Regions from separate parts of the Pseudoalteromonas sp. SG44-1 genome, predicted to be linked through region 3. Evidence: predicted binding sites of a transcription regulator. Region 3 holds the regulator's gene; each other region holds the start of a gene.
The links. The regulator FliA, encoded in region 3, starts transcription of late flagellar genes. The targets are predictions, from matches to a motif close to CTAAAGNTNNNNNNNNNNNNGCCGATA.
Positions count from the first base shown of each region.

Region 1 (10,954 bases), on a different contig from region 3:
ATATCAACAGGCTTATTGGCGAAGCCATTCATACCCGCTTTTTTAGCCGTTAATTTATCTTGCTGTAAGACACTGGCGGTGAGCGCAATGATCGGAGTCTTTTTTAGCTGTCGTTGTTGCTCAATTTCACGAATTTTTTCGGTCGCGGCAATACCGTCACATTCAGGCATATGGATATCCATTAAAATGACATCAAAATCTTGTTTTTCAAAAATAGCGATCGCTTCTAAGCCGTTGCTTGCAGAGCTAATCGTATGCTGATCTCGCGACAATAATAACTGTAGTAGCTCAACATTTTGTGCTATGTCATCAACGACTAAAATGCGCAGCTTAGGTAATTGCGTATACAACTTATCAAAGTAATTGACTTGGGTTTCATCACCGACCTCTAAAGGCAATGAAAAATAAAAGCAGCTGCCTTTATCTTCTTCACTGACTACGTTGATTATGCCACCCATCAGCTCAACGAGTTGCTTACTGATAGTAGTACCAAGTCCAGTGCCACCAAAACGACGTGTAGTAGTCCCGTCAGCTTGTTCAAAAGGCTGAAATACCGCTTTAAGACGATCTTTAGCAATACCAATACCGGTATCTTGTACTTCAAAAAATAAGTAATTATTTTGTGTCGTACTGACAGTGACATTCACTGAGCCCTGAGCTGTAAACTTAACTGCATTACCAATTAAATTTGTTAAAACTTGGCGAATTCGGTCTGGATCACCGTAATAAGTAGGGTGAACAGACTCTTTGATGGTAAGTGTTAGTTCTAGATCTTTCTTTTTTGCTTCTAACCAAAATGTAGAAATAATACTATCAAGCACCGCTTGAAGATTAAAATGCACTAATTCAATGGTCAGCTTACCTTTTTCAAGTTTTGCAGAATCCAATATTTCATTTAATAGCCGTAACAGCGAGCGAGCCGCATTATTTACGATAATTAAGTGCTTTTGTTGGTCTTGATCAAGTGGTGTATCCATCAATAAATCACTAAAGCCAATAATCGAATTCATCGGTGTGCGAATTTCGTGACTCATATTCGCCATAAATGACTGTTTGGCTTGAGCTGCATCTTCGGCGGCTATTTTCGCCAACTTTAATTTATCTTCGTATTCACGACGTTCACTAATATCGATAATAACGCCGTCGATCCAAATCGCTTCACCTTGCTTGTTGAACTCAAAGCTACCTTTCTCAAGCACCCAAATTAGCTTGCCACTTCGATGACGTAGTCGGTATTCAATTGAGTATTGCGATTTAGCAGCGATCGCTTGCTCGACCGATTTATTGATGCGTTTGTTATCATCTTTAAAAATCAAATCACTAAACTGAATATGCTGATTGATAAATTCCGATGGGACATAGCCAGTTACTTCATTAATGCTAGGGCTAATAAAAATCATGCTCCAGCTTTTATCCAACTGGCAGCGAAATACCACGCCAGGCATATTATTCATCAGCGAGCGGTATTGTTGTTCTTTCGCTATGAGGTTTTGTTGTAGTTTGCGTTGCTCAGTCAAGTCAGTAATAAAGCCAACAAATATTGACTCTTGTCCTGGCTGGTTTGCTTCACCAATACCTAAGCGAATAGGAAATAGGTGACCTTGTTTATGTTTAGCAAGAACATCACGATTGACGCCAATAACTTTACCTAAATCGATGTGATGTGCCTTTAATAGATATTCATCATGCTCGGCTGCGATATCATCTGCCATCAGCATTTTTATGTTTTTACCCTTTACATCAGTGCTATGCCAGCCGAAAATATTCTCTGCAGCGTTATTAAAGCTTAAGATAATACCGCGATTGTTAATTGTTACAATGCCATCTATAGCGGTCGATAAAATAGCCTCTAAGCGAGATTCATTCCGTGTTTTTTCTTCAAGTAACATGCGATAGCGTACCATACCGTTAATGATAGCAACTATCGCGGTTAGAATAATGGTGGCGAACACTACGCTAATAGCAACAAATGTAAGTTCTGAGCTGGCGCTGTCATTACCAATTAATGGCGAGGTTGCAACAAACCGTGTTGCCGCCATTCCCATGTAATGCATACCTGCAACAGCAAAACCCAAAATGATTGCGCTGATCAACCGCGTCTGCAAAGAATTTAGTGTTGAGAGGTGCTTTTTAATATTAAAGCGAGCATATAAAGATATAAACGCCAGTACAACGGCAACGATAATTGACAACCCAAACATCAATGGATCGTAGCGTAGCAGCGGGCTCAATTCCATTGCTGCCATACCACTGTAATGCATAGTGCCGATACCTGCGCCGAGTAGTACCGAGGGCAGTATTAAACTGAAAATAGTGGCGTTATTTTTTACTAATAATGACACGCCAGTTAGGCAGGCTAAAAATGCTGGAATGAAAGATAAAAAGGTGAGTGTTGGGTCGTAGCTGATATTTGTACACAGTGAAAATGCCAACATACCAATAAAATGCATACTCCAAATACCGCCAGAAAGTACCAAGGAAGCCGTTGAGTTGGCTAATTTTTGATAACTTTTGAAGCGTGTTTCTTTGGCCAGATCGATCATGTAAGTTGCAAAAAATGCAGAGAAAATAGCCGTTAAAACAGACAGAGCGACTAAAAATGGGTCATAAACACCATTAATAAGAAGGCTCGGATCGTGATCGGTAATAAAAAAAGCGGTAAGCATAACGGCTCAATACACTGTTATTTCAGTAATAACTAATATCACCTGAAATATATGTTAAGACAATTAATTAATTTTGCGCAAATGCCTGTTATTTGTTTACATATTTAGCTGCAAAATTTAACAAAATCAAAAACTTTTTAAAATCAATTCGCTAAGTTTCATTGTGCGCAATGATAGCATCATTTATAACCAGTTTTATAGCAGGTATTTAGCTGAACTATTTATTTTCGCAGATAAAGTAATCGGTAATTATCGGGTCATACGTTTGACAAATACGACTACGAATAATGCCAGAGAGAAACTCCCGCAAAACGCTTCAACTGCAGCAACGAATCGGGAGAAACCAACCGGAGTAATATCGCCATATCCTAAGGTTGTAAAAGTAACCACGCTAAAATAGAAGCTATTAAGTAGGGCTAATAAATTATCACTTAATGTTGCCGCCGGATTGAACTGCATAATACGACCAGCATCCATCACCCCAAAAATAAAATAACACAGGGCGCAGCAGATGATCAGTGACAAACTAAAACGGATCACATTTTCAGGCTTTTCACCATACCCGCACAACATATCAATACAGCTCGAGGCTAATCGTTTTTTTGAACCTCGTGGATATTGTGCGTGACGCATCCGCAGCTCTTTGTACGTGAAATTACCCGCCAGTTCAAATAAGCCTTGTTGTTCTGATGCTTTACGTAAATTGCGAAATATTTCTTCTGATTGTTCAAATAAGTCAAGGGCTGCGCTTTTATCTGTATGTTTAAGCGCTGCTTTAGCTTGTTTTTCCTGTAATAGTTCAGCGCCTAGCTCAATGTTATCAATACGGGTGTTGTTTAGTTTTATACCCAATAAATTTGTATCTTGTAGGTTGCAGTAATGCAGGCTTGCTTCGTGCAAGTTGGCTTTCATCAGTGAACTGTGGGCTATTTTATTATTAAACAGATGAGCGTTGGTGAGCGTTGCACGATAAAAATTACTGTAAGATAAATCAAAGCCATCCTCATCATCTTGTTTTATCAAATTAAGCCCATTAAGGTTAGCGCGTTTTAATTGCAATCCCTGTAATAATCCTCCCTTTTTTGCATAGCGCTCTAATTTTTGGGTCAGATCTAAGCCTGACTTATCAAATTTGGCATCATGCCAAAAACAAAAACCTGAACCCATGTCTGTTTCTTGACAATGATGGCCATCGGGAGAGGTATAACGACAACAAGGCTTATCAGGCATGTTTGATATCGCTTTATTTAATTCTACTTAGATATAGATTAGCAGTTATTTTGCAAGGTATTATAGTGACCTGTTAATTAGTTTAATGACTGTCGGTCAATTACAAGAGTTAGGTTTGTTTGAATATACATTAAAACGTAGTCGCCGCCGCAAAACTGTCGCTATCAAAGTCCAGCAACAAAGTGTCACAGTTTATGCGCCTGTTGGGGTTGCTAAAAAGGAACTTGAAAGCTGGCTGCTAAGTAAAACTGACTGGATCAATGCGCAAATTAACAAGCAAAGTCAAATGCTTGATACTCGCCAATACCCATTACAAGATAATCGCGTACTGGTTTTTTCACAACCTGTGATACTGACTTATGGTGTCAGCTCGCGCAGCGCATGGCAGCTAGTAAAAAATCAGCAGGGAGATGTGTTACAGCTAAATCTTTCTGGACGGGTTAAGCATCAGCAGCCAATGTACCAAACCTTGCTCGAAAGTTTTTTACATGAGCAATTAGAAAATTATATTGAAATGCGTGTACATGCTTATTGCCTACAAATGGCAGAGACTTTACCTAGCAGTATTCGCATTCATACTTATAAGCGTCGTTGGGGCAGTTGTAATCGACGACGAGAATTGACCTTTAATTTGTTATTAGCCAGTGCGCCGCAGAGTATTATTGATTATGTGATTGTGCATGAACTAGCTCACTTGAAATATTTAAATCACAGTGCCGCATTTTGGCAGCGCGTCAGTGAGTTTTATCCTGATTATAAGCAAGCAACAAAATGGCTAAAGCAACACGGTGCGAGTTTACAATGGGTAGTCGAATGAGTTAGCGAGAATAAAGTTTTGCTGATAGATAAGAAAAGTGGTGGAGGGAGCTGGATTCGAACCAGCGAAGGCTGAGCCGTCAGATTTACAGTCTGATCCCTTTGGCCGCTCGGGAACCCCTCCACACTAATTTTGTCGCATTTGCCCCCACTTAACTTAGCGGTAAGAAAAGTGGTGGAGGGAGCTGGATTCGAACCAGCGAAGGCTGAGCCGTCAGATTTACAGTCTGATCCCTTTGGCCGCTCGGGAACCCCTCCAATGCAACGGCGCTGATAATAGCAAAGTGAGCATTTAAGTAAAGAAAAAAGCTAAAGAAATATTAAATAAAGCCGATAAATATCTATTACTAACTGCAATCGGCTAAAGTCTATGCAAATCGATGATTTGTTAATCACAGAGAGTCAACTTAACAATCGTCTTGCCAAAAGTGTCTCAGAACACCGTCGTGGCGAGTTTGCATTATTATTGGCAATGCTTTCTCATGACGTGTTAGATTTTAGTCAATTTCATCTCCCTAAAACCCCATTTGATGCACATGCTTCAACACCAACTGAAGCGCAATTACGTGAACAATTAGGGGCAGGGCCTGAGCAAGCATTGGCTCCAGATGAATTTGATATGCTCATTGGCCAACATAATGCACAGCTATTACAACAAGGCAGCATGGCAGATATTCGTTTACGTTCGTGCCTTGCGCCGGAACCATTAGTGATCAGAGATGATAAAAACCATATTCCACTAATGGTGATTGATAATTGCGAACTAGTCGTGCGAAAGCGTCATTTAGATAAAGAAACACAGCTAGATCATCCGCAAATGGATGCGGCTGCATTTTACGATAGCCTTAATAATGCAGATCTTCATCAACCCTTACACCTTGCCCAAGCGTGATATTAAGCTGTAATAATTATCGGTAAAAATATTTTATTTATTTTAGTGTAAAAAAAGCATCCACAAACTAAATGCAATTGCTATAATGACCCCAAATGGCATTTCCAATTTACTTGGTATTATTGCCATCATCATTAAATCAAGGTAATTAGGAACGTAATGAAGAAAACATTCACGCTGAATCACGAGAAAATCAAATACCCTCGCATGGTAGATGCTGCAAAGCATGAAGTAAAAAAGTATTTGAAAAGAGAGCGTAACAAAACGTTGCCAATTGATGCTGATTACTGGGCATTTGATTGTAAATTTGGTAACACAGCTGAAGATGCCCAAGTGGTGCACGTTGCTGAAATTAGCAACTCAATCAGCGAAATTGAAAAACAAGGCTTAGAGTCGTTTTATGTTGAAATCATTGCTAGAGCTGCACAACGTCAAGTGCAAGACTCTGATGATGAAATTTAAAAGTAATTGATTTAATGAAAGAATGGGCTAAGTAGCCCATTTTTTGTGCTTGCAAAAAAGTAAGTCCAGCAGTTTATTTTGCACCCGGTTGGTGCGAAATGGATCTTTTCTCTTCTTCAGATAATGCAACCAGTTGATTTATAAGTTTTTGTAAAGTTGGTTCCGTAATTGCTATTACTTTTAATAATGCAGTTAGGAGCAAACACATGGCAAGAATGAGTTATATCAGTAGCGTCGAACGTTACCAAGAATATCAAACCGTGATCCACGACTTACTTGACTCAGTGCTAGCAAGCTTAGAAGACGGTGTTAAAAAACAACAAGATAATCGTTACTTAATCGCTCAATACCCATTTTTAGAATTACAATACTGTCTAGATAAAAATGGCGTGCAGCTAGGTAACAATGTCTGCTTTAAACGTCAGTATATGAAAACCTTAAATAATCATGGCGATTCACAGGATTTGAGTGAACGGCCGTATTTTCAAGGTATCCAACAGCAGCAACATACTCGTTTTACGCCGCCCTATATTTCGATCGCGACCAATCACTTATGTATTTCAGCAATAAAATCGTTACATGCTTCATATGGCGAAAATCGCTATTTAGTGATTGATGTATGTCTAACGCAATTAATCGAATTTATTATGGGGGATCGTACTCGCGCCACGATGACGCCATTTTTTAAAGCGGGTTATGGCATTATTGTCAGTTGCTTATTTATCTTAGTGTTATTTTTACTTGGTAGGGTGTTTGGTGATATTTATAGCTTACTGTTTGTCCGCTCTATAGAAAATGATCCGCTCGAACCGTTTACGATCATCATTTTTATCACCCTCGCGTTAGCAATATTTGATTTAGGTAAAACGATTCTCGAAGAAGAAATTTTAATGCATAAAGATATCTTTAGGCACAGTTCAACGCGGCGCACTATCACACGGTTTATTTCAACTATTTTAATTGCAGTGTCTATTGAAGCGTTATTAACGATGTTTAAGGCAGCGCTGGGGCAGTCGCAGTATTTATTACCGGCAATTTATATGATGTTAGCGGTTGTAGGGCTATTGATTGCGTTGGCTATTTATGTGTATTTAGGGGCAAAAGCCGAAACCTTATTATTGAGCGCACAACGCAATAAGAAAGGGCATTAATAAAAATGGGGTAGGCGATGAATGCCTACCCCAACTCAACTTAATTTATTCTGCGCGGTCTTGGGCGCGACGAGTTTTAAAATCTGAATCGGCTTGCCATTTTGGCCAATCACCGTTGTTTGCCAATTGTGATGCGATATCAACAATTAACTCGATGTCTTGTTTTACACCACCTAATGACCACTGAGCAGAGTAATCATCAGCTTCTTTATGGTATTTATGAGCAATATAATCTGGATCTGTATCACCTAAACTCATAAACAGTAAACCAGGTACGCCTTGTTTAGCTAGTGAGAAGTGATCTGATCGGAAGAATAGGCCGTTTTGTGGCACGGGATCCATTTTTACATGACGGCCTTGTTTGCTTGCGGCTTTGCTAAGGTAGTCTTCCATTTGTGATAAGCCTTTGCCGTATTGCAGTATGTAATCGGTGCCATCTAGCACATTCATACCATCAATATTTAACAGAGCGACCATCTGCTTGGTAGGGATAAGTTCGCCACTGGCAAATTGCTCTGAGCCAATTAACCCTGTTTCTTCGGCGGTAAAGTTCGCAAAAATAATCGAGCGCTTAAACGGTTTTTGTTTATGCATGTTACTTAATATACGAGCGATTTCAATTGTGGCAGCACTGCCTGAGGCATTATCAACTGCACCATTATAAATTTTTGGCCCGCTATCAGTTTGCTTAGTGCCAAAATGATCCCAATGTGCGCTGACCACAATATATTCATCAGGCGCTTCACTGCCCGTTAATTGCGCAACAACATTGTGTGATTTAGCATGTGACACTTCGTTTTTAAATGCAAGGTTCGCTGTTAAATTAAGCGCAGTAGCTTTAAAGTCGTCGTTAAGTGCTTGTTGCTTTAATTGTTGATAGCTCAAGTTTGCTGATTTAAATAACTGCTCGGTTGCATCGAGTGTTAGCCAACCCATTACCGGTAGTTCTGATGCGTTTAGGTTGTTATCCATTAAGGTGTATTTTGTGCCTGTATTTGAGCTTTCAACTACGCCCCAAGGATATGCAGCTGGCGCTGTTTCATGCACAATAAACACTGCGGCTGCGCCTTGGCGAGCGGCTTCTTCGTATTTGTAAGTCCAGCGACCGTAGTAGGTCATAGCGTTGCCGGTAAATAGCGCATCGTCTTGCGTAGCAAACCCAGGATCATTTACTAACACAACAACCGTTTTACCCGTTACATCAATATTTTTATAATCATTCCAATTATACTCGGGCGCATTAATGCCATAACCAACAAATACTACCTCTGAATTACGAACATCAATAAGTGGCTGTAATTGTTTCGTTCGCGCCGTAAAATCTTTACCAGCGGTAAAGCTCAAGTCGCCAATTTTTAATTGCATGTTTTGATCAGCGGTTACCATCGCCATTTTTACCGGCTGTAAAAACTTATTATTATATGCACCAGTTAATCCAAGCGCTTGGTATTGGTCACTTAAGTAACCCACAGTTTTTACTTCACCGCGCGTTAATGGACCGCGTCCTTCAAATTCGTCTGAGGCAAGGGTTTTAATATGTTGTTTAATATTGCTTAAATTTACACTGGTTGTATTGTCAAGCGTCGTTTGTTCTTGAGCAGGCTCTGAACAGCCAGTTAAGCCCAATAATAAAGTTACACTGAGCGATTTAAAAAGAGGAGTCATAATTGCAGGTTTTTAAGGATACATACTGTGACTATATGGGGTGTCGGTTTTGCTGTCTAGTTTTTTGCCATGAAGCGCAGATATTTTTATAAAATACAATTAGTTGATTTTGGGTACTATGATTTAGGGGCTGAATTAAATTTCGTTGGGTGAAAGGGACTGGCGCAGAAGTTGTGTGAAAAAAAGCTAAAAGCCAGCGAAGAGTGCTGGCCTTTTGCAACAAAATAACACGTTTAAGCGTCAGCTTTCTTTACGCGGATCTTGCTTTTATCAACAGTACTTTGATTCAATGCTTTTATTGCTACAGCAGCTTCTGCATCGTTTGGCATTTCTACAAAGGCAAAGCCTTTCGATTGGCCGGTTTCTTTATCTAGTACTAAATTACAATCGGCTACTTTACCGTGTTCAGTAAAAAGTACGCGGATTTCATGTTCAGTGATAGTGCGTGATAAGTTTCTAACTAATAGTTTCATAAAGAACCATGTTTTAAAAATAACAGGGGTGATTGTCTCAAGGAAAAGCCGTTTGACCTAATGATTAATTACAAACCGCAAAAATAGTTTTTGGCTGATAGCCAAAGAATAAAGTAGGTTCCTTTTTTGGGGGGGAATAGTTAAAGCATAAGAATAGTTAGCCGATAACAACTTAGCTATAAAAAAAACAAGGACGTAATATGCAAGTTAACTCGAAAGATACATATCCACTATTGCAACCTACTTCAAACAGTTCGCTGGTCGAAATCAACACGCCAGTGAATAGTAAAGAGCAATTAAAAAGTGAAATGGAGCGCCTAGCGAAGGACATCTATCATAAAGGGCAGTTTAAAGAGCCTGATGCAACATACTATAAGCCTGTAAATAAAGATGCCAATATATTAAGACCTATTGAAGAGGTTATGTATGATATTGGCGTTGCTACAGTTCATTTGTATATGCCTGGTGGTGATGTCCCTAAAGCAGTTGAGAAGATGCTTTCACCCTATGATAGCGTTATGGCTGAATTAAGGAGTGAACAGCCTTCTTTAGCAAATAAAAGTTGGGGTATTTCTATCAATGAGTCAGGTGAGCTTACAGTAACGGGTTCTCTTAATGATGATGAAAAGGCAATCATTGCAGAAAAACTAAATAGTAATGAAGAGCTAGTCACTGCCGTTAATGATTTTAAGTCTAATTATTTAAAGTATATTAAGATGGAGCCTAGAGGCTGGGGTAATTATGACGTAAATGAGAGTAATTTTGCGGACGTCTTTGATTTTAGAGAAATGTTAGAAAGCTCAAGGAGTAGCGAAGAGTTTAAAGCAACGTGGGATTATGAAACAAATTGGCTTAAGTTGAACGATAATGTTTCAGCACAATTGAGAAGCAATGCTTCGAAACGAAAATAAACGTTGAAAAATATATGCTAAAAATTTTTACAACAACTAAGAAGAAATGCTCTTAAAATTAACTTTAAGGGTTTAGCATGAAAGGTAAGACCATTAATATAACAAAAAAGCCGTTAGTGATTTAATCCATTACTAACGGCTTTTTCAATTCTGTAAAAATGATTACTTCACTTCTTTACCCGCAGCTTGTTGATCAGCATGGTAGCTTGAACGAACAAATGGGCCTGATGCGGCATGAGTAAAGCCAATTTCATCAGCGTACTCTTTAAGCGCGTCAAACTCTGCTGGTGGCACGTAGCGTTTTACAGGTAAGTGATGCTTTGATGGCTGTAGGTATTGGCCAACCGTTAGCATATCGACATTATGCGCGCGTAAATCACGCAGTACTTCTTCGATTTCGCTAATTTCTTCGCCAAGACCAACCATTAGACCTGATTTAGTTTTCACTTCAGGGTGTGCTTCTTTAAAGCGACGCAGTAATTCTAATGACCATTTGTAGTCAGCACCTGGGCGCGCAAGTTTATATAAACGCGGTGCAGTTTCAAGGTTATGATTGAATACATCTGGTGGCGTTTCTATTAAGATTTCAAGCGCTCGGTCCATGCGACCACGAAAATCAGGCACTAAAATTTCGATGGTGATTTTTGGGTTATACTTACGAATTTCACGAATACAATCAGCAAAATGT
Region 1 is NZ_JACJEW010000022.1:32,308-43,261, forward strand. It holds gene H5187_RS11780 (MHYT domain-containing protein) at 1-2,666, opposite strand, end outside; gene H5187_RS11785 (ion channel) at 2,916-3,896, opposite strand; gene H5187_RS11790 (M48 family metallopeptidase) at 3,982-4,713, shown strand; tRNA gene H5187_RS11795 (tRNA-Tyr) at 4,752-4,836, opposite strand; tRNA gene H5187_RS11800 (tRNA-Tyr) at 4,886-4,970, opposite strand; gene H5187_RS11805 (VC2046/SO_2500 family protein) at 5,083-5,604, shown strand; gene H5187_RS11810 (DUF6172 family protein) at 5,764-6,066, shown strand; gene H5187_RS11815 (general glycosylation pathway protein) at 6,273-7,217, shown strand; gene H5187_RS11820 (M28 family metallopeptidase) at 7,263-8,882, opposite strand; gene H5187_RS11825 (RNA-binding protein) at 9,116-9,355, opposite strand; gene H5187_RS11830 (hypothetical protein) at 9,556-10,266, shown strand; gene lipA (lipoyl synthase) at 10,429-10,954, opposite strand, start outside.
Region 1: the regulator FliA is predicted to act here: its motif matches at 5,022-5,048, upstream of H5187_RS11805 (VC2046/SO_2500 family protein).

Region 2 (10,954 bases), on a different contig from region 3:
TTGCGCGCAACCAAAACCCAGTGGCAAACATAAAGTTAATATTAAGCGTTTCATGAGAGCTCCTAATTAGTATTCGCTGCGGTAAATATAACCGTCGCGCTGTTGTATTTTTTCATCGCCCCACATCACATTTATGGGGATCTCTGTACTGGCTGCAGATACAACGCGGCTATCTTGCGTATTTACCATACGGGCGTTAACTATATAGGCATGTTGTTGCCGTGTTAAGGTACCCGTGATAACAAAGTCAATATTCTGACGTTGGCGTAATTTGCTAATGTCGCGACTTAATATACCATCTGCGTTGCTGGCTAAATTAAGGTGTTTTTCAAGGCGATATTCAATAGTGTTATAGCCAAGTTGGGTAAACTGAGTAAGTAAGCTTTCTTGAATTTGCTGACTCAGCCCAGCGCCCTGCCCTTGTGCCAGCTCACTATCTAGCGCGTTGGCTAAGTAAAAGCTAGTAACGGCAATCCGTGCAGAGCTTTTAAACGGCCCTTGCACATGGCTCAATTGACTACTCAAGTCGCTCACATACTGATGCACAGTATAAGGTGCCATTGTTGCTTTTGGGGCATTGGTACTTGGTGCTGGCGGTTTTTCTTGCGTTAAACTACACGCAGTTAGACTCAGCAATAATAAACATAACAAAAGGCGCATAATTGCCATCCTCACTAAACATGGCAATAACAAAGCAAGTATTATGCCTATTTATAATTTTATTGGGTTATCGGTGTAGTGAGTCACCATGCAGTTGAGCTGTTGTAGCTTTAATTTATCACAATCAGCTTGGGCGTTTTTTTGATATTGGTATGCCCCGATTTTTAAGCGGTAATAAGTCATGCCTTTTACCTGAGCAGTTTCGACATTGGTGGTAAATTTATCTGACAATAAACTCGGTACTTTTTGTTGAATTGTTTGCCAGCTTGGAGCTAATTGCGATTGTTGAGTGACCGCAATAATTTGCAGCGCAAAAAGCGCGTTGTTAGTTATGTTTGACTGTGTTGCTATAGATTGCGCAGGCCTATCTAACGGTACTTGCTGTGATGCCAAGGCAGCAGATGAATGGCTCTTATTACCTGTGTTCTCGTCATCATTTGCTATCGCGGTTAACTGTGCTATCAATAAATTCAAATCACTTTCAATCAGTAATAATCGTTCAAGATCGGGTTTAATTGCTTGCCACTGTGCAGAGCTAGTTTGTAACTGTTGTAACTCTTGTTGCGTGATCTGTACATAGGTTTCATGATTAGTTTCAGCTGTGCTGCTGGTACTTTTTTGCGCGCTATCCGTCGTGCTGGTACAGCCAGATAATATAATTAAACTCATTATTAATACGGCTGATTGCATTACACTAAACGATTGTTTGATATTCATTGCTATTCCTTTAATGAAGTATTGTTCGTTGTTCGATATCACACTTCAATCTTTGTTTTATTAATGACTGACAAAGATCCGTAAATTCAGGCTGTACTTGCTTAGCGTATGCTAAGGCGAGTATGTACTTACTTTGCTGTTGATCATGAATATAAAACACGTCTTGCTGTTGTAATTTTAAGCGTGGGCTTATCAAACGTAAGTATGCCTTTAACATCATTAACGATGAAAAATTCCCCGCATTAACAATAGTCCCCGACACTTCTTCGAGTGATTTTAAAGTAAAATCAACCCCAACCAACACATCCCCTTTTGCTGATAAATCAACTGTTACTTGCTGGGTGTTTTTTAATGCTTTACGTTCTTTAAAGCTATCGTCAACCACAGCCCGATACTGCCCTGGCCGTAGGTCGGTAAACAAATAATAGCCATCATAAGCCGCTTGGGTGTTGGCAACTTCTTTATCGTTTTGATCTAACAAGGTTATTTTTGCATAAGGCTGCACATAAGTGTGATCGCCTTGCTGCTGATACACCACCCCTTCAATTTCGCTGGCGTTATTTAGCGGGTAATCCATGTATTCAATAAATCCTGCTCTTGGCGTGATTGAAAAGCCCTCATTGGCAGGCACAAAAAACGGATCGGGGAAGCTGTCTCTATCGAGCACAATATCTGTGGTGCGATTAGCTGGCATTGAGGTTAACAATGCAATGCCATTTTCATCGGTTATTGCTTGGCGATAATTTTGCAGCCCTTTTACTTTTATACCTGCAACACCTTGCTCGTCAGGATCCATAATGCCGTTGTTATTTTGATCTAAAAATACCCGTAACATTAATGTACCTGTCGTTGTTAAGCTTTGCTTAGACACAAAATAGTGATTGTTTTGTGTGTCATAACCAAGGCTGAATCGGCTATATACGCCAAGCTGCCAGTTATCTTCACTGTCGTAGTTTAGATTACTAGTGAGACTAAACTTATTGCTTTGCCAACTTAAGCCTAAATCAGCCGATTGAATATCATTAATACGAGAATCACGTAAGGTGACTTCTGCTTGCAGTTGACTGGTAATACTACGGTTAAACTCTGCCTCGTAGCTGGTGACTTCATTGATAGGAGATAATGTGTAATCAACACTAAAACGGCTATAAATACGACCCAAACGCCCTTGCAAACGTGTTGAGCCATACACTGATTCAACATTATTACTTTGTTGCCATTGTAATTGGTTGCTCAAAGCTAGGCCTGCAATCGCATAATTCAAACGGTTCTGTGCTTGCTTATAGATGCCTCGGTTATCTGATGTTTGATACAATAAATTGTTTTGGTAGTTTAGCCGCCCGTAACTGTTTTGCATCAACTCGCCTGCCATATCAAACTGATAGCTGTCGTATTTTTGTTTTAATTCATCGGTTCGATTCGTTGCGCTAAAAAGTAAAGATTGATCAGCAAATTGCGTGCGTGCTGTAAGTTCAAGCTCTTGTTCATGTTGATTATTTTTCTGGTAATCTAAGTTTAATAGCAGAGCGCTAGATAAGCTAAGGTTAGTCCCCAGTGACATGTGTTGTAGGTCGTCATGTGTTCTTTTTTGTGCCAATGCAGCGGTATATATCGAGAAGTCGTCTGTAATACCTTGCTCGTAGCGCCCTGCTATTTGCCAGCCCGTGCTGTCATTATTGAAGGCTGTATTGCCAAGCAATTTTTTACCCTGCTCAGAGACTGATAGTTCATAAAATCCTTCACCTTGTGCTAATTGGTTACTATCGATAAAATAATATTCGCTTTTTCGCTCGACCTGCCCTTGAGGACCATAAAAAATAAGCTCGAAGTTGTTCTCACCATAAAACAAATCAACATTATCAAAAATATAACGACCATCTGATAAGCTTAATTGCTGCGCAATCAATACGCCGTTACGATAAAGCTCAACGTCCCAGCCTAACTGAATCGGACCACTTAAATTAATACGGTTACTATCAAATTGTTGAGTCAGTCCGCGGTTTGAAAACTTAATACCACGACCATACTGACTGTTGTAACGGCTGCCAACTTGTGTGGCCGTTACATCACCAAACTCAACTTCACTGGCTGCTAACACTCCCAGTAATGAGCTTTGCGGGTCTTGCTTAGTAAATGTTAAACGCGAATCGCTGAGTAAATCGCCCTCGCGACCAGATAAAAAGTATTCGGCAGATAAATAAGCAAAGTCTTGTGCACCTAATAATGAGTAACTTGTTCTATTTTGATTTTTATCAGCACTGTAGTTTAATTGTAAATCAGCAACAGGTGATGAAAGCGCTTGATACGGGCTGGCTTTCCAAGGCAAGGTGGGCTTGGCATTACGATTCGAGGGGTTAAGCCTTCTACCATGGCGTTCTCGCTGTTGTTCAATTGGTAATAAGATGGCCGAACTTAACTCTATTTCTAAATCACCATAATCGACTGTAAATTGCAGCCCAAAAACCTCTTTTAACTGCGCCATTTCAATATACATGTCATCATCAATGCTAATATCAGCAGCCGTTAGTTCAAGCATACCTGCGTCAGTTATCAGTGTTGCAGGCAGGGTGCTGGCATCTAAAATGAAAGGCTGTTGATCTCGATACCAGCCTTGAGCAGAACGAGTTACAAGATCAACATCTATTCCAAATTGCAATATATCAGCTAGGCTACTAAGGCCAAGTTGAATACCCTGATCACTTTTTAAAGCGAACACTTCGCCTAAGTAGTAATCATTTAAAGACAACGAAAATAATAAAAACTCACCGCTTGCGATCCGCGGTTGGTTTGACGCAACAGGGCTGTTAACGCTAGGCTGAGAAGCTGTTGGTAAGTCGGTTAATTTAGCTTCAATCTTGCGAAGTGTTTTTAATGCATCATTCACAGTTACGTTATTAGTCGCGAATGCATTGTTACTAAGGCATAAACTTAGCCATAGTGTAATGCACTTTAGCCCTGTATTCTTGGTCATGAAGAGTTAAAGTTGCAGCATTTTTGGACTAATCGCTAAAGCATACTCGGCAAAATTTATGTCTTGATATTCATCTGCACCGATATATTTAAAAATAACAGTACCAGGCTTATCTAGGGTTTTATCACTAAATAAACTCAACATTACCTCGGCATTTTTTACATCCGAGTAAATACTTAAATTGCCAATTTCAGCGATAGCTTCCAGCTTAGCATTAGCATTTTGTTGATAAAACGCGGTTAATTTACCATAACTGCTAAAGTGAGTTTCACGATTGAGTTTTAATTTAAATTGTAGTCGTTGGTTGCCCTGGTTTTTAATCACTTGCGCTTGCTCAATGAGTACTTTTGGTACTTCAGCATGTTCACGAAGGATGACTGGAATACTGTAGCTCATGATCATATTAATTTTTATTGAACTCGTACTATTTGGGTTTTCATTTGGCAACGCCTGAAATAATAAATGCGAACGATATTCACCATCTGCTAACTGTTTTGGTTTTCGAATTGCAATTTTAACGGTTTGCTTTTCACCAGGCGCCAAACGCATTTGCTTTGGTGATAAGCGCGTCATCGGGCTTAAACTTGTCGCCGTCGGCTCAAGTAAGGTTACATACCCTCCGGTTGATGTGGATTGCTTTTCGCTCCACTGCACTCGGTAAGTTTTGTACTCGTGACTGGTGTTGATCACTGTGACCTTTGCAGTACGTTGACGCTCGTCAAAACTAATACGAGTAGGAGAAATAAGTAAATTCGCCATTACCGCCTGGCTAAAAAAACAAAAGCTTAAAAGCAGTATCACGGTTAATTTATTAAACATTTAAATCCTTAATAATCCACTGAAATTTCTAAGTTTGTGGTTGTTGAATAGTCGCCGTCAACATATTGTTTGCCGCTTGTATTTATTTCTAATTTACCACCAATAAATACATGCACTTCGCTAAACTCATCGCTTGTTGCGTCTTTAGGAAAGCCATTTAAGGTCACTCTAAAGTCGGCACTACTACTTCCTTTAGTATTGTGTTGCATAGTTGCAGGAGCCACTAAATTCATGGAAACTCGAGTGCCAGGGGGGATGTCAGTGAGTATCAGCTCAGCTGGGCGACCATCTTTAAGGATATAGATTTCGCCAGAGGTGCTAATCGAACCATCATCCTTGATAATTACAGAACCTATTTGATCACTTTTAAGAATAACTAAGGTGCCAAAATCAAGCGCTTGTTGCTCTATACTCGCGGCTCTTGTTGACTGTGAATACAGTATTGAAAGCATCGCAAATAACAACAAAAAACGCATGATTAAATTAATAAGCAACTTCTAATTGAAAAGTGCCTGTATACTCAGTATCTCGGTACGCTTCGCTAGAAATTGTTGATGCTGTAGAAAGAGTTGCACCAATATTAAACGATACACTGCCATCACCGTCAGCAGTTAAATTAGGCGTCACTGATGAATAATAAGCGTTTGCATTTGGACCGCTAGTGATAAAGTATGTCCAAGTACCAACCGTAAAGTTTGGCTCATTCAAACCTTGGCCATTAGAGCTCAGGGTTGTTGCTGTTGGGTTAGTAATTGATAAACGAGCATTTGGCACTACTTCCGATACTGTAAAAGATGCAGGCGAACCTTGCTCTATTATTGAAATAATCGCAGGTGCGTTATCAGTTCTAGACGATACAGGACTTGCTGTAGGCTCAGGGTTTATAACCAATGTAGCTTGGTTAACACCGTCTGGATCTGCAACCGCTCGAATTGTACCAAAATCTAAGTCATTTCCTTTGGTTAAAACGACAGTATTTTGCACTTTAACTTTCGCATCAAAGCTTTCGGTTGTTGCATAAGTCGCGAATGAGCTTGCTGTAACTGCTGCTGCCAGAAGAGTTAAAGATAATTTCATATTAAATCCTTATAAGTGATGGGACATTACCCTATGTTGCCCCTATCTTAGATATTATCGACACTCAGAACAATTACTTTAAGCTTAATTACTGAAAAATCAGAAAAATAGCTTATTTAATTACAAAGGCTGACCAACAAATGGGGCACTCAGGCATTTTTGGCCTAAATTTTGTGCTAATGAACAAAATAGATTGGCCTCGGTATAATTTTGAAATGGCCCAACTCGTAACCCATACAAGGTAACGCCTTTATTGTGACGCTCTGTCATTACAAAATCTAATTGGCTAAATGCCTGCGGATATTGTTGCTGCAACCTTGCTATTTGCGTTCTCACTCTTTGCGGTTTTAAATACAGCCCAAGTTGCGCGCCTGGCAGTGAGTTGCCATACAGTGGCAGAGGGCGGTTTTCGATAGTTTTTGAGGAGTTAGCAGTATCAGGGATCTGTATTTTTTCAGCATAATGAGCCACCGTAACATTATCTTCGCGAAGCACCGCTGGGTTTTCTGCAATATCAGTTTGAGAGGAAAGTGCCATTATTAATAGTTGCAAGTCTTCCTCCATCGCAGCTAAACGAGTAATACTCTCTTGTTGCGAGTGCCATTGCTGAACATACTCTTTGACTTGTTGATCAGAAATTAATGCAGGCTGCTGTTCCACCGGGTTAGCATTAATACTACTGCACCCACTAAGCCAGACAGTTGCTGTAACCAACACTGTGGTATACCAAGCTTGCTTTTTAAAACACATCATCTGTTAGCATCACAAAATAAATAATGCCATATTATAAGCAAAGTCAGTGCCAGTTTCAGGATTTTTAAGCAATAAAAAAGTGCCACTAAGGCACTTTTATAAGTTAGGCTCAATAAATGAGCTTAAACTAAGGTTTTAATAAAATCACTTAGCTCATCTTTAAATTCATCACGACGCAGTGCAAATTCAATAGTGGCTTTTAAATAGCCCAACTTACTACCGCAATCATGACTACGCCCTTTTATCGCATAAGCAGCAACAGATTCTTTTTCCATTAGCATCGCAATTGCATCTGTTAACTGAATTTCGTCGCCGGCGCCTGCGGGAGTTTTTGCAAGTAATGGCCAAATATTTTTACTTAGCACATAACGACCTACCACAGCCAAATTTGATGGTGCGCTATGCACAGGAGGTTTTTCAACCATATTAAGGATCGCTGCGCTTTGCCCTTGTTCAAGCTTTACGTCGCCTAAATCGACCACACCAAACTTATCAACATCCTGCATAGGCACAGGCTCAACCATTATTTGGCTCTCACCGTTTGTATTAAAGCGAGTAATCATTTCAGCTAAATTATCTTTTTTAAGATTACTTTCAACATCATCTATGATCACATCAGGTAAAATAACCACAAACGGTTCGTTACCAATAATTGGCGCTGCACAGTTGATTGCGTGCCCTAAGCCTTTTGCTTCACCTTGGCGAACGTGAATAATTGTCACATCTTTAGGGCAAATAGCTTGTACTTCAGCAAGTAACTGACGCTTTACCCGCTTCTCTAGCGTTGCTTCTAGCTCAAAACTGGTATCAAAATGGTTTTCAATCGAGTTTTTACTCGAGTGAGTCACTAATACAATTTCTTTAATACCCGCAGCAACCGTTTCATTAACTACATATTGAATCAAGGGTTTATCTACAACAGGTAACATCTCTTTTGGAATAGCTTTAGTAGCTGGCAACATACGGGTGCCAAGTCCTGCGACTGGGATCACTGCTTTCATTATTCTCTCCTTAAAACTATGATGCTTATTAATTGTTACACTGAAAACGGGTATTTAATTGCTTCATGGCATTGATAGCCATTTACCTCAAAGTCATCACGGGTGACCCACGTTTCGATATCTTCGAGTGATTTAATATTTGGATTAATCGTCAACGTCGGTGATGCAAATGGCTCACGCTGTAACTGCACATCACGCATTAATTCCAGTTGGTTCTCATAAATATGGGCATTAACGATTTTATGGTATGCCTTACCTGCTTTGTGGCCAGTGATCTGCGCGACCAGTGCAAGCAATACAAAACATTGAATTTGATTGAAATTCAAACCAAGTGGCACATCACAGCTGCGCTGATACGAGGTTAAATAAAGCGTATCGCCAAGAAGCGAAAAAGTATGCGTGTGCATACATGGGCGCAAACACCCTAACTCAAACTCACCCGGATTATAAAAAGTGATGATCTCGCCTCTGTCATCTACACCATTTTTAAGATTATCAATGACCTTTTTTAGCTGATCTAACGGTGTGCCATCAGGGCGTCGCCAATCACGAGCTTGTACGCCATATACACGGCCCATATCATCTTCACCTTTACGGTTCGGATTATTTAACCATGCTTGGTTTTCATTAGCGTTAGCATCCCAAGTCATACAACCTATGTCGCGAAATTGCGCAGCACTGCTATAACCACGTAAATAACCCAACAGCTCTGCGATGGCCGCTTTATAATAACTTTTACGGGTGGTGATCATTGGGAACTTGTTGTTCGCAACGTCGTATTCAAGCTCCGCATTAATGACTGTTAAACAACGCGTTCCTGTACGTTTATTCTCAACCCAGATACCTTCATCAACAATGCGCTGACATAACTCTAAATATTGTTTCATTATTCGCTTCTTTTTTATGCTTTACTGGCAACAGCAGGCTGTGGCTTTTTGTATGCCCATATTATCAAACCAAGACCAGCAATGACCATTGGCAATGACAATATTTGACCCATTGATATAAAATCAGCAAACAATCCTAGTTGTGCATCTGGTTCGCGCACATATTCAACGCAGAATCTAAATACCCCATAGCATAGTAAAAATAATCCGCCGACACTACCCGCTGGACGTGGCTTTTTAGTAAACACATACAAAATAATAAACAGCACGAAACCTTCTAAAAAGGCTTCATACAACTGTGAAGGATGACGCGCCAATGGCCCACCATTTGGGAATACCATAGCCCAAGGCACATCGGTAGTTCTGCCCCATAATTCGCCGTTAATAAAGTTACCAATACGTCCAGCTAAAAGACCAACCGGCACTAGCGGTGCAACAAAATCACCCACTGCAAGTAACTGTTTTTTACGTGTCCAGGCAAACACACAAATAGCGGTTATCACCCCTAAAGTGCCACCGTGGAAAGACATACCACCTTGATCGATTCTAAATAAATACAGTGGATTTTCTAAAAAGTAACTAAATTGATAAAACAGTACATAGCCAATCCGACCACCCAGAATAACCCCTAACATACCGTAGAACAGTAAATCACTGACCTCTTCTTTCGTCCAACCCGAGCCTGGTTTAGTTGCTTGCCTATTTGCCCACCACATCGCAAAAGCAAAACCAATTAAATACATTAAACCGTACCAACGTACGCTAAGAGGACCGACAGTGAAAATGATCGGATCGATCTCTGGAAATTCAAGAGCCATAAAATTAAACCTTAACTAAAAACCATTTGAAGCGCGATGATAATCAGTAACACCGCGAACACTTTTTTTATCGTTGAAACGGGTAAATAATGCGTTGCTTTGGCTCCTATTGGTGCCATAAACCACGAGGTTATTACTATACCTAATAATGCCGGTAAATACACAAAACCTGCAAAGCCATGTTGTAAATCGGTTACTTGCCAACCGGCGCTGATATATCCCACAGAGCCAAATAGCGCAATCACAATGCCACATGCTGCCGCGCAGCCTATGGCTTTTTTAATATCAACTGAAAAATAGTGCAGTAGCGGCACAATCAATGCGCCGCCACCAATACCAATCAAACCTGATAATCCGCCCATCACTGCGCTAATAGCGCCAATAACTGGGCCACTTGGCATAGGTTTGACCGCGACAGGCTTATTACGAGCAGACAACACCATACGAGCAGCAATAAACACCACACTAACAGCAAAAACGATGCGTAATAACTGTTCTGGAATTAAACTCGCGGCAAAACCACTGATCAGAGCACCAAGTCCAACGCCAGACATAACCCAAGGCGCAATTTCCCATGGCACATTTTGATTTTTATGGTGTGCTAATGCAGATGACGTTGAAGTGAATAAAATAGAGGCAAGCGAGGTAGCAATCGCAATAACCAGTACATGATCAACCGCAACAACATTAAAATGCACTAATAATGAACTCAGTACTGGCACAATAATTAATCCACCGCCAATGCCTAATAACCCAGCTAAAAAACCAACCACACAACCTAATAGCGCGCAGCTGATAATCAGGATAACTAAATCATGCATCGTACACTCTTATAAAATTGGATTTATTATATGCATATACTAATCGATTATATCGAATCTTTACAGCACTCGTTTTGGTAATACCAATCGTGTTAAGTTATTAGCCATTTATAGCGACAGATAAATAGAGTGATAACAAGGCATAAATTTCGACATGTAGTTGTTCTACTTGAGAAATTTATAACGCAGTTAGCGCTTTATTTGGCACGCTAGAATGGTTAAATATTTAAGTCGATTGGTATAACTAAGAAGCCTGATTTGGGGTATAAAATAATTCACCAAGTTGATGCTCAATCATAAAATTACGCGTTAACCTAAGTACTTGTTTTGCAGTAGATTGTGCTAAACACTCCGCCAGTAATGTTTCCATATCGCTGGCTTTTAAACGTCTTAATACCCATTTAACTTTACTTAATGATGAGTAGTTCAT
Region 2 is NZ_JACJEW010000013.1:98,186-109,139, reverse strand. It holds gene H5187_RS08575 (FlgO family outer membrane protein) at 1-54, opposite strand, end outside; gene H5187_RS08570 (FlgO family outer membrane protein) at 67-660, opposite strand; gene H5187_RS08565 (SPOR domain-containing protein) at 712-1,377, opposite strand; gene H5187_RS08560 (hypothetical protein) at 1,388-4,348, opposite strand; gene H5187_RS08555 (molecular chaperone) at 4,355-5,167, opposite strand; gene H5187_RS08550 (DUF4402 domain-containing protein) at 5,176-5,643, opposite strand; gene H5187_RS08545 (DUF4402 domain-containing protein) at 5,651-6,244, opposite strand; gene H5187_RS08540 (SPOR domain-containing protein) at 6,365-6,997, opposite strand; gene galU (UTP--glucose-1-phosphate uridylyltransferase GalU) at 7,120-7,998, opposite strand; gene H5187_RS08530 (thymidylate synthase) at 8,034-8,885, opposite strand; gene lgt (prolipoprotein diacylglyceryl transferase) at 8,900-9,703, opposite strand; gene H5187_RS08520 (sulfite exporter TauE/SafE family protein) at 9,715-10,524, opposite strand; gene ptsP (phosphoenolpyruvate--protein phosphotransferase) at 10,769-10,954, opposite strand, start outside.
Region 2: the regulator FliA is predicted to act here: its motif matches at 6,300-6,326, upstream of H5187_RS08545 (DUF4402 domain-containing protein).

Region 3 (10,954 bases):
GGGGCAATAATATCGTTTACTAATTTTATCACTGCTTTCGCGCGTTGATGCGCCACAGCACTGCCACTGGAAAATAACATTCCTGAGCTTAATTCAATGATCAACCAGTCTTGGTGCAACTCTAAACTTGCTTCGCCATCGCGTATTTCATCGATCAAGGCTGATTGTAATTTAGTTAATAAGCTATCTAAAGGTTTGCCTAAGTGTTTTTGTTTTATATTACTGGTATCGCTTTGTCCATCCAGTAACTCTGGGCCAGCTTCTTGCTTTTGAATACTTTCACCAAACAGTAGTTCGTTTTCAGGAGTCACTCTATCGGTTAATAAACCGGTCCCCGTCACGCCTTGACCCTCTTGACTATACTGACGAGCTGACTTGTCAAAAACCTGCTCCAGCGAATCAGATAAAATTTGGAAGCTTTCTTCTTTATTAATCGCAATCGCATACATCACTACAAAGAATGCAAACATAATAGTCATGTAATCAGCGTACGACACTAGCCAACGTTCTGTATGCTGACTTTTGGTCGATGAGTGACGAAGTCGACGGCGCATCATAATAATTATTCTTGAAGCTGACTTGGACGCTCTACACGATACGCTTCAAGTTTCAGCTCAATATTGACAGGGCTATCACCTTGGCTCATGGCAATAATTCCTTCAGCTAATAACTCATGAAACAGCATCTTTTGTTCTACTTGTTGTTTGAGCTTGTTAGCCATAGGTAAAAACAATAAATTTGCTAAGCCAACCCCATAAATGGTGGCAAGAAAAGCAGTCGCAACCCCTGCACCTAACTTTTCAGGTTCAGTGATAAATGACATCGCTTGGATCAGACCAAGCACTGCGCCTAATATACCGATGGTAGGACTGTAACCGCCCAACGCCTCATAAACTCGACTAGCTTCAAGCAGCCGTTCTCTTTCTAGCAACAAATCAATTTCTAGTGTGTCTCTGAGTTTTTGCTCACTGTTGCCATCAATCAGTAAACTCAAGCCTTTGGCAACATATGGATCCGGATGGGTTAACGCTATTTCTTCAAGTGCTAAATACCCTTCTTGGCGGGCTTTTTGTGACCAACTTTTAACTTGCTCAATTGCTCTGTTGATATCGTAACTTGGTGGGAAAAATACCCAGTGGCTTATTCTTAATGCTTTATTAAACGTACTTGCTGGTGTTTGTAGCATTACAGCACCTAACGTACCGCCCAACACAATGATTAATGCCGGGCCATTAAATAAAGCACTCACAACACCGCCTTCTAGTGAGTAGCCATAACCAATCGCCAAAAGTGCAACGAACAGGCCTAGAAACGACAACTTATCCACAACCAATCTCTCGAACTAACCGATTAGCAACGTCTTCAAGCGCAATGCTTGCCGATGATAACCCTGCGTTAGCAACCGCTTGTGGCATACCATATACCACACTGGTTTTTTCATCTTGTGCCCAAATAGTAGCGCCGGCTTGTTTAAGCATTCTTGCACCGTCTCTTCCATCTGCGCCCATGCCTGTAAGTACCACAGCTAATACATCACCTTGGAACGATTTGGCTGTACTTGCAAAAGTAACATCAACACTTGGTTTATAGGTGATCCGGGCACTATCGTCTTCAAAAACACGTAAAGTGCGATTGCCAGCCCGTCCCTCAATCAACATTTGTTGACCGCCCGGCGCTAGATACGCGACGCCTGGCATTAATCGGTCGCCTTGTTGTGCTTCTTTTACTTTTATTTTGCACAAGCCGTTTAAACGTGTGGCAAATGCTGGCGTAAACGCAGCTGGCATATGCTGTATTAACAAAATAGGGTGCGGAAAATTAGCGGGCAACTGAGTCAGAATTGTTTGCAGTGCAACAGGTCCTCCCGTTGAAGTACCTATTGCAACTATTTGATATTTCTTTCCTGAAGCGCGAGTGTTAGCTGCAATATTAGTCGCAGGTGCAGCGCTCCGGTTAAAGCTTCGATCTGGTTGAGTTATCGCAGGGCGACTTGTTGTACCTGCAGAAACGGGAGGTATTGGTGCCGATGCAGGAGGCGTTGTCGGCCGACTAAAGCGCGAAAGACGCTTGCGTCCAATTTCTTTTACTTTATTTTGTAATAACTTAATCGCATCTTCATTATTACGAGCAATATCTTCAAATTTTTTCGGTAAAAAATCTAGAGCACCCGCATCAAGTGCGTCTAAGGTTGCTGTTGCGCCATCACGAGTCAGTGAGGAGAACATCAGAATAGGGGTTGGATTTGCTGCCATGATTTCTTTTACAGCACTAATGCCATCAAGCACGGGCATTTCAACATCCATGGTGATTACATCTGGACGAAGTTGATTTGTTTTATCGACCGCTTCTCGGCCATTTACCGCAAAACCAATTACTTCGATATCCTTATCTTGCTCGAGTATTTCGCTCACTCTGCGGCGAAAGAAACTTGAATCATCAACAACTAAAACTTTAACTGCCATTGGCATACTCTTGTTAAATTTTATCTGTGAGAGCCATATTTAGCCCTCACAATAAGATAAGAATTGGCCTAACCTGCGTAGTGTTTTAACAGGTTTGGAACATCTAAGATCAGCGCTATACCACCGTCAGACGTGATCGTTGCACCTGCCATACCAGGTGTTCCTTGTAGTAAAGCATCAAGCGGTTTAATAACAACTTCTTCTTGACCAATCAATGAATCCACTACAAAACCAACTTGTTGCGTACCAATTTGTACAATTACAACATGGCCTTGAGCTTTGCGTAATGATCTGTCAGCACCTTTAACTAACCAATGTTCTAAATAAAACAACGGTCGTGCTTTCTTACGAACAATAATGGTTAATTGACCATCAACTACATTCGTTTTAGTTAGATCTAGGTGGAATATTTCATTAACACCAGCCAGTGGTAATGCAAATGTTTGCTCACCGACAACCACCATCAATGTCGGCAAAATAGCCAACGTTAACGGTACTTTAATTTCTAGGATTGTGCCTACACCTAGCTCAGATTGAATACTCACAGAACCATTTAGTTGGGTAATTTTGGTTTTCACCACATCCATACCCACACCACGACCCGAAATATCAGAGATCTGTTCTTTGGTGGAAAAGCCTGGTGCAAAAATAAGGTTATAGGCTTCTGTATCAGATAATCGAGCTGCTTGCTCGTGATCAAGCACCCCTTTATTGATTGCTATTTTTTTCAGTTTTTCAGGGTCCATACCTGCACCATCATCACGAATGGTGAGCAAAATATGATCACCCTCTTGCGATGCTGATAAAGTAACAGTCCCAGTTCTTGACTTACCTGCCGCTTCACGCACATCAGGCATTTCAATACCATGGTCAACCGAGTTGCGCACCAAGTGGACTAAAGGATCTGCCAGTGCCTCAACTAAGTTTTTATCTAAATCGGTTTCTTCACCCACGAGCAGTAAGTTAATGTCTTTTCTCAAACTGCGGGCTAAATCACGGACTACGCGAGGAAAACGACCAAACACTTTCTTGATCGGTTGCATCCGCGTTTTCATTACCGCACCTTGCAAGTCTGCGGTTACTACATCAAGATTCGAAATGGCTTTACCCATCGCTTCACTTTCAGTATTGGTTGCTAAACTGACTAAACGATTGCGAACCAATACCAGTTCACCAACCATGTTCATTATTTGATCTAGGCGTTTTGTATCAACACGCACCGTCGTATCAGCTTGTGGAGGAGCTGGTTTTTTAGCAACAGCTGTCGCTGGAGCTGGTGCGGATTTTTCAGCTGCTTTCACAGGCTCAGACACTGCTGGTTTGGGCACTGGCTTAGCTGCGGCAACAGGTGCAGGTGCAGGTGTTGGTGCTTTTTTAGCGGGTGCTGGCTCAGTCTCAGCGACCGCTTGTGGCGCGCTGCCTTTACCATGTAATTCATCAAGTAAAGCTTCAAATTCATCATCGCTGATTTCATCTGGACCATTACTTTTCGTCGGTGCTAAAGGTGCTTGGGCCGGTTTAGGCGCAGCACTTTCGGTGCCTGCAGTATCTTTATTACTTACTAGACCGAAGCTACCAATGCCGTGCAATTCATCCAATAAATTATCAAATTCATCATCAGTAATATCACTATTTGATGATTCATTGCTGACAGTGGTTGTTGGCGTTATAGGACTTTGCCCTTGTCCGTGGAGCTCATCAAGCAGGCTCTCAAATTCATCTTCTGTTATCTCATCGATTTGAACATCTTTTTGATCGCTATCAACTTGACCATCAAATAATGAGTCTAGCGCAAATGGATCGTCAGAATCATCTAAAATATCATCAGCATCAACAACAGGGATATCGCCTGCAGGTTCAGCACTGCCAGTTAATTCTTCAGCCGTTGGCGGCAGCCCTAATTTATGTAAAACAGCGAGTAATTCTGGATTTGCTGGTTCTGGTTTTTCTCTACTTTGGATAGTCGCAAACATTTCGTTGATAGTATCGAGTGCTTGCAAGATCACGTCCATCAGTTCGGAATTAACCTTACGAACACCTTGACGCAATAAATCGAAAACGTTCTCTGCACCATGGCAAGCATCGACTAGTTCAGTCATGCTTAAAAAGCCTGCGCCGCCTTTTACCGTATGAAAACCACGGAAAATTGCATTGAGTAATTCGGTATCATCTGGGTTATTTTCAAGCTCCACCAGCTGTTCTGACAAAAGCTCAAGAATTTCTCCAGCCTCTACTAGAAAATCTTGTAAAATATCTTCATCGACTTCAAAGCTCATGCAGTTTTCTCCTCTTAGAAGCCCAAGCTTGATAATAAATCATCAACATCATCTTGTCCTGAGACAACATCATCACGAGATTCTTTATCAATAATTGGCCCTTCAGGGCCTGCAAGTGTATTTTCAGCAGGCGGTTTTTCAATGACTGGTGCTATTGTTTTTGTTTCGCTATCATCTTGGCTGCCAAATGCTGTCAACAAGTGGATCAAGCTGTCTTCTACTTCTCTAACAAGCTCGATAACCCGACGGATCACTTGACCGGTTAAATCTTGAAAATCTTGTGCCATTAACACATTGGTCATGAGTCCTTGCAACTCATCCGTTTTAGTTTGCGAGCTATTCATGAACTTATCTAAGCTATGGCAAAGTGTTTTAAATTCACCTAGCTCAATTTCACGATTCATTAAACGATCCCAAGTGGGTTTAATGTCTGAAATGTCATCAGCAAGCTGTTGGGCAATGGGTAAACTTGCTTCTACAGCATCCATGGTTTTATTAGCAGCGTTTTCGGTCATTTCCATAACATAGTTAAGACGCTGCTTCGCGTCGGGTAGTGCATCTTTGGTCAAATCAGCTAAACGTGTATCAAGCTCAAAATTTTTCAACGCATCATGAAGCTGACGCGTAAGTTTGCCTACTTCGGCAAATAATTCTGATTGCTCTTTTGACGCCGCATCAATAATTAACTGATCAGCTTTATCTTGTTCACCGTTTTCAAGGTAAACCACAAGCTGACGGGCTTGTTCTAAACTGATCTGAGGCGCAGCAGGTGCTGACATAAGCCTCTCCTATTTATTTAACCTAAACGCTCAAACACTTTTTCCAATTTGGTTTTCAGTGTTGCAGCTGTAAATGGTTTAACGATATAACCGTTAACACCAGCTTGTGCAGCAGCAACAATTTGTTCTTTTTTAGCTTCTGCTGTTACCATTAAAACAGGAATGTGTTTCAGGCTGTCATCGGCCCTAATAGCGCGCAAGAGATCGATTCCTTGCATGCCAGGCATGTTCCAATCTGTAACTACAAAATCAAATTCTTGATTCTGCAACATCGGTAAAGCTGTTGAGCCATCGTCAGCTTCTTGTACATTTGTAAAACCCAAATCTCTTAACAGATTTTTGATAATACGTCTCATCGTCGAAAAATCATCAACAACAAGAATTTTCATGTTTTTATCCAAAACATCCTCCGGTGAGGTCTGAACCTATATTTACTTACTACTAATTAATCCAGTCATTGATTTTTGCTTTGAGCTTAATCATCGCCTGACCATGTATCTGACTCACACGCGATTCACTTACATCGAGTATATGTCCAATCTCTTTTAAATTCATTTCATCGTTATAATACAGCGACAATACTAACCCATCTCGTTCAGGTAAAGATTGTATAGCTGTTAATAATGATTGATTAAAGCGTTCATTTTTAACGTTATTAAAGGGCTTGTCCAGTGCTAAATCATGTCCCACTGGTGTGATAACATCTTCATCTACCCCTAAGTCTTCTATACCTAACACTTTACTTGAATTTACATCACTAAGAATATGATGGTACTCATCTAGCGTAATATCAAGTTTTTCAGCAACTTCACTGTCTTTAGGTTCTCGATTCAGGCTGCTTTCTAGCTCACTAATCGCTTCAGCGACTCTGCGGCTATTACGGTGCACTGAGCGTGGAGCCCAATCACCTCGGCGCATTTCATCCAGCATCGCACCACGGATACGAATGCCTGCAAAGGTTTCAAAGCTTGCACCTTTAGTCGCATCAAAGTTCTTTGATGCTTCAATTAACCCTATCATCCCCGATTGAATCAAATCATCGAGTTGCACACTCGCGGGTAAACGAGCGATTAAATGACAAGCCACTTTTTTGACTAAGGAAGCATGTCGCTCAACAATCACATTTAAATTTTGTGTCGATTGATATCCCATCGCTTTATTCACCGATGCCGTCATAGTTAGCCGTTTACTAATTTTTCTATGAAAAATTCTAAATGACCAGATGGTTGATTAGGTATAGGCCATTTAACTGCTTTTGTCGCTAATGTTTTAAATGCTATTGCTGCTGGGGAACTTGGAAATAAATCAACAATCACTTTCTGACGACGAGTTGCTTTACGCATATTTTCATCATACGGGACTGTTGCTACCAATTCCATTGAGACATCCAAAAAGCGATCCGTTACTTTTGAGAGCTTAGCAAATAGTTCCTGGCCTTCACGCATGCTGCGCACCATATTAGCAACGATTTTAAATTTATACACACCGTGCTCACGACTCAATACTTTGATTAATGCATAAGCATCAGTTATTGAGCTCGGTTCATCACATACTACTACCATGACATCTTGCGCTGCGCGCGAAAAACTTAATACCATGTCAGAGATACCAGCAGCAGTATCAACAATTAATATATCAAATTCGGTATTTAATTCACTAAAAGCGCGAATTAAACCAGCATGTTCTGATGGTGAAAGTTCCACCATACTTTGTGAGCCTGACGTCGCTGGTACTATTTTAATTCCTGCAGGCCCTTCAACTAAAATTTCATCGAGCTCGCATTCACCTGATAGTACATGAGATAGATTACGCTCTACCCTAAGTCCTAACATCACATCACAATTTGCTAAACCCAAATCGGCATCCAGTACTAACACTCGGTTTCCGAGCTGACCCAACGCAATCGCAGTGTTAAGTGAGACGTTAGTTTTCCCTACGCCACCTTTGCCACCTGTTACAGCGATAACTTTAACGCCGTTATTATTGTTTTGACTCATTTTACGCAGGCCACTTGCTTGATCTAATACTGTGTTAATCATACATCCCTACTGTGCTTGACGCTACTGCTTGGCGTCGTGAATGTTGTGCTTTTGTTCTTTTTAAATACAATTGTTCTGCTTTTTTTACTAATTTCTCTGCATTGGCGACCCGAATGTCCTCTGGAACGCGCTGACCGTTAGTAAGATACCCTATTGGAAGGCGATTTTGAATCGCTATACTAATAATCTCACCTAAACTTAATGATTCGTCTAATTTAGTGAAAATACAGCCACTTAATTGTACCTTCTTAAAGTGTCTTACGGTTTCTTGTAAAACATTAATTTGTGCGGTCGCACTGAGCACTAAATAATTGCGAATATCGACACGTTGATTACGCATTAGTGTATTTAACTGCTCAGTTAAACGTAAATCACGTTGGCTCATTCCCGCTGTATCTATTAATACTAGACGCTTATTTCGTAAATGATATAAAACTTCTGCTAATTCATTGGCATCTTTAACTTGTTTTACACCACAACCGATGATTCGGCCATAAGTAGCAAGCTGTTCATAAGCGCCAATACGGTAAGTATCAGTGGTAATAAGCGCAACTTTATCTGCGCCATATTTTTGTGCGCCAAGGGCTGCAAGTTTTGCCACGGTTGTAGTTTTACCAACCCCAGTAGGGCCAACAAGTGCATATACGCCGCCTTGGCGTAGTATTTCATTATTTGTAGTATGCATTTGGTTTTCAACCATTTGCAATAGCGCTTGCCATGCTTGCTGACGTGACACATCATCGGGAATAAAACAGGCCATTTGCTCTGCAACTTCACTGTCAATACCCATTCCGACTAAACGATCGATCATGCATGCGCGAGTAGGGTCGCGACGCGCTAAATCTTGTTGCATCAAGCCAGATACTTGATACTCAAGTAATTGACGCATCGCTGCCATTTCATCACGCATAGCGGTAATTTCATCTGTTTTGGGTGCACTTTTTGTTGGCATCGGAGTATCTAAATCATCAAAACCACTTTCTAGATCATCATCAAAACCTAAGCTATGTGCTTGCGTTTGTGGACGCGACGCAGTATCGCGACGAGCAAAATCATTATGTGCTTGTGGTTCATGGCGAGTTTGCTGTGCTTGATGTTGTTGCTGTGGTTGATACTGAGTTGATGTATCAATCCCTGACTGGCTAAACATCGATGCAAGCTCAGGTGAACGTGGACGCGGTGATTGGCGCTCTAATAATGCTTGTAAGCTATCAGCTACCGCAGCTTGCGGCTCAGGCTGTGAACGTTGTGGCGCAGGTTTAACAAAGTTAGCATTTGTTTGTGCTTGTGCCGTAGCAACATGTGCTTGTGCAGGTGCTTTCGGGGCTGCTTTTTCATAATCAACGGCGGCAACAATCTCTACCCCATTGGCTAATTTTTTATTTGACATGATTACAGCATCTACACCGAGTTCATCTTTAACTTCTTTCAGTGCGGTGCGCATATCTTTAGCAAAAAAACGTTTTATTTTCATGGTTCAACCCCTTTAAAATCCGATTATTGGCCTACTGAGCTGACAATCTTGATCTGTCTTTCGTCTGGTACCTCTTGATAAGACATCACTCGCAATCCTGGAATGGTGTACTTAACAAAACGAGATAACACAGTGCGTAACATTCCTGACGTTAGCAATATCGAAGGTTCACCGGCCATTTCTTGGTTTTGATGCGCTTCATTTAATGATTGTTGAAGTCGCTCTGCAAGTCCTGGCTCTATTCCGGCACCTTCGTCGCCTGCATTTTGTAGTGACTGATGCAACATCTGTTCCAACTCAGGCGCCAAGGTTATGACAGGGATTTCTGATGACATTCCAACCGCGTCTTGAACAATTAATCTGCGCAGTGAAATTCGCACTGCTGCGGTTAATACATCAGGATCTTGGCTTCGAGGGCCATACTCAACAAGGGTTTGTACAATTGAACGCATATCGCGAATAGCAACGCCTTCATTTAATAAATTTTGTAATACTTTAACAATTGCTGTTAGTGGTAAAATATCTGGCACTAGCCCTTCAACTAAACGAGGATGACTTTTTGCCAGCATATCTAATAGATTTTGCACTTCCTCGTGGCCGAGTAACAAGGCCGCGCTGTTAGTTAGTAACTGACTAATATGCGTTGCTACCACTGTTGCTGCATCAACCACGGTATAACCGAGTGATTGTGCTTCATCTTTTTGATCTGGTTTGATCCAAATAGCGTCTAGACCAAAGGCCGGATCTTTAGTAGCAATGCCTTTTATTGGACCAAATACTTGGCCAGGATTAATAGCCAACTCATCACCGTGCTTAAGCTCCCCCTCACCACTTGAAACACCCATCATGGTAATTCTGTATGCATTTGGGTCTAACTCTAAGTTATCGCGAATATGCACCGGTGGAATTAAAAAACCAAGTTCTTGAGATAACTTTTTACGTACCCCTTTGATCCGGTTTAATAGTTCGCCACCTTGTGATTGATCAACTAATGGAATTAAGCGATAGCCAACTTCAAGGCCAATTACATCAACTTGTTGTACATCATCCCAACCTAGCTCTTTTTGCTCTTGCTTGTTAGCAACACCAGTGCCTGTTGCACCACCATTGGTAGCTTCTGCTTCTTTTGCTGCTGCTTCTTTTAGCTTATTTTGCTGGGTGTAATACGCTAAGTAACCAAGTAATGCACCAAGACTTAAAAAAGCAAAATGTGGCATACCCGGTACTAAACCCATCACGATTAAAATACCCGAGGCGATAAATAATGATTTCTCGTTACCGAGTTGTTTCTTAAATTGATCGCCCATATTGAGCGATTCATTTTGACGAGTAACAACAATTGCAGTGCCAATTGATAACAGTAATGATGGTAATTGTGCGACTAAGCCATCACCAATGGTCAGCAAAGTATACACTTCCATGGCGTTGCCAAAGCTTAAATCATGCTGGATCATACCAACAAACAAGCCGCCAACAATATTGATGATCAGTATTACAATACCAGCAATCGCATCACCTTTTACAAACTTGCTCGCACCATCCATAGAGCCATAAAAGTCCGCTTCACGGGTGACTTCTTCACGGCGATCTCGTGCTTGCTCTGCACTAATAAAACCCGCATTCAAGTCAGCATCAATGGCCATTTGTTTGCCTGGCATCGCATCTAAGGTAAAGCGTGCCGATACTTCAGAGATCCTGCCTGCACCTTTGGTGATTACCACAAAGTTGATGATAATCAAAATCAAAAACACCACTAAACCAACCGCGTAGTTGCCACCAATTACCACTGAACCAAAAGCTTCAATAACTTTACCTGCGGCATCACCACCGTTATGACCTTCAAGCAGCACCACCCGGGTACTGGCAACATTTAGTGCCAAACGCATAATCGTTGCAATCAATAGCACTGCTGGAAACATACCAA
Region 3 is NZ_JACJEW010000010.1:63,034-73,987, reverse strand. It holds gene H5187_RS06835 (flagellar motor protein MotB) at 1-557, opposite strand, end outside; gene H5187_RS06830 (flagellar motor protein) at 563-1,327, opposite strand; gene H5187_RS06825 (chemotaxis response regulator protein-glutamate methylesterase) at 1,320-2,462, opposite strand; gene H5187_RS06820 (chemotaxis protein CheA) at 2,531-4,738, opposite strand; gene H5187_RS06815 (protein phosphatase CheZ) at 4,753-5,517, opposite strand; gene cheY (chemotaxis response regulator CheY) at 5,535-5,918, opposite strand; gene H5187_RS06805 (RNA polymerase sigma factor FliA) at 5,959-6,669, opposite strand; gene H5187_RS06800 (MinD/ParA family protein) at 6,696-7,556, opposite strand; gene flhF (flagellar biosynthesis protein FlhF) at 7,549-9,030, opposite strand; gene flhA (flagellar biosynthesis protein FlhA) at 9,054-10,954, opposite strand, start outside.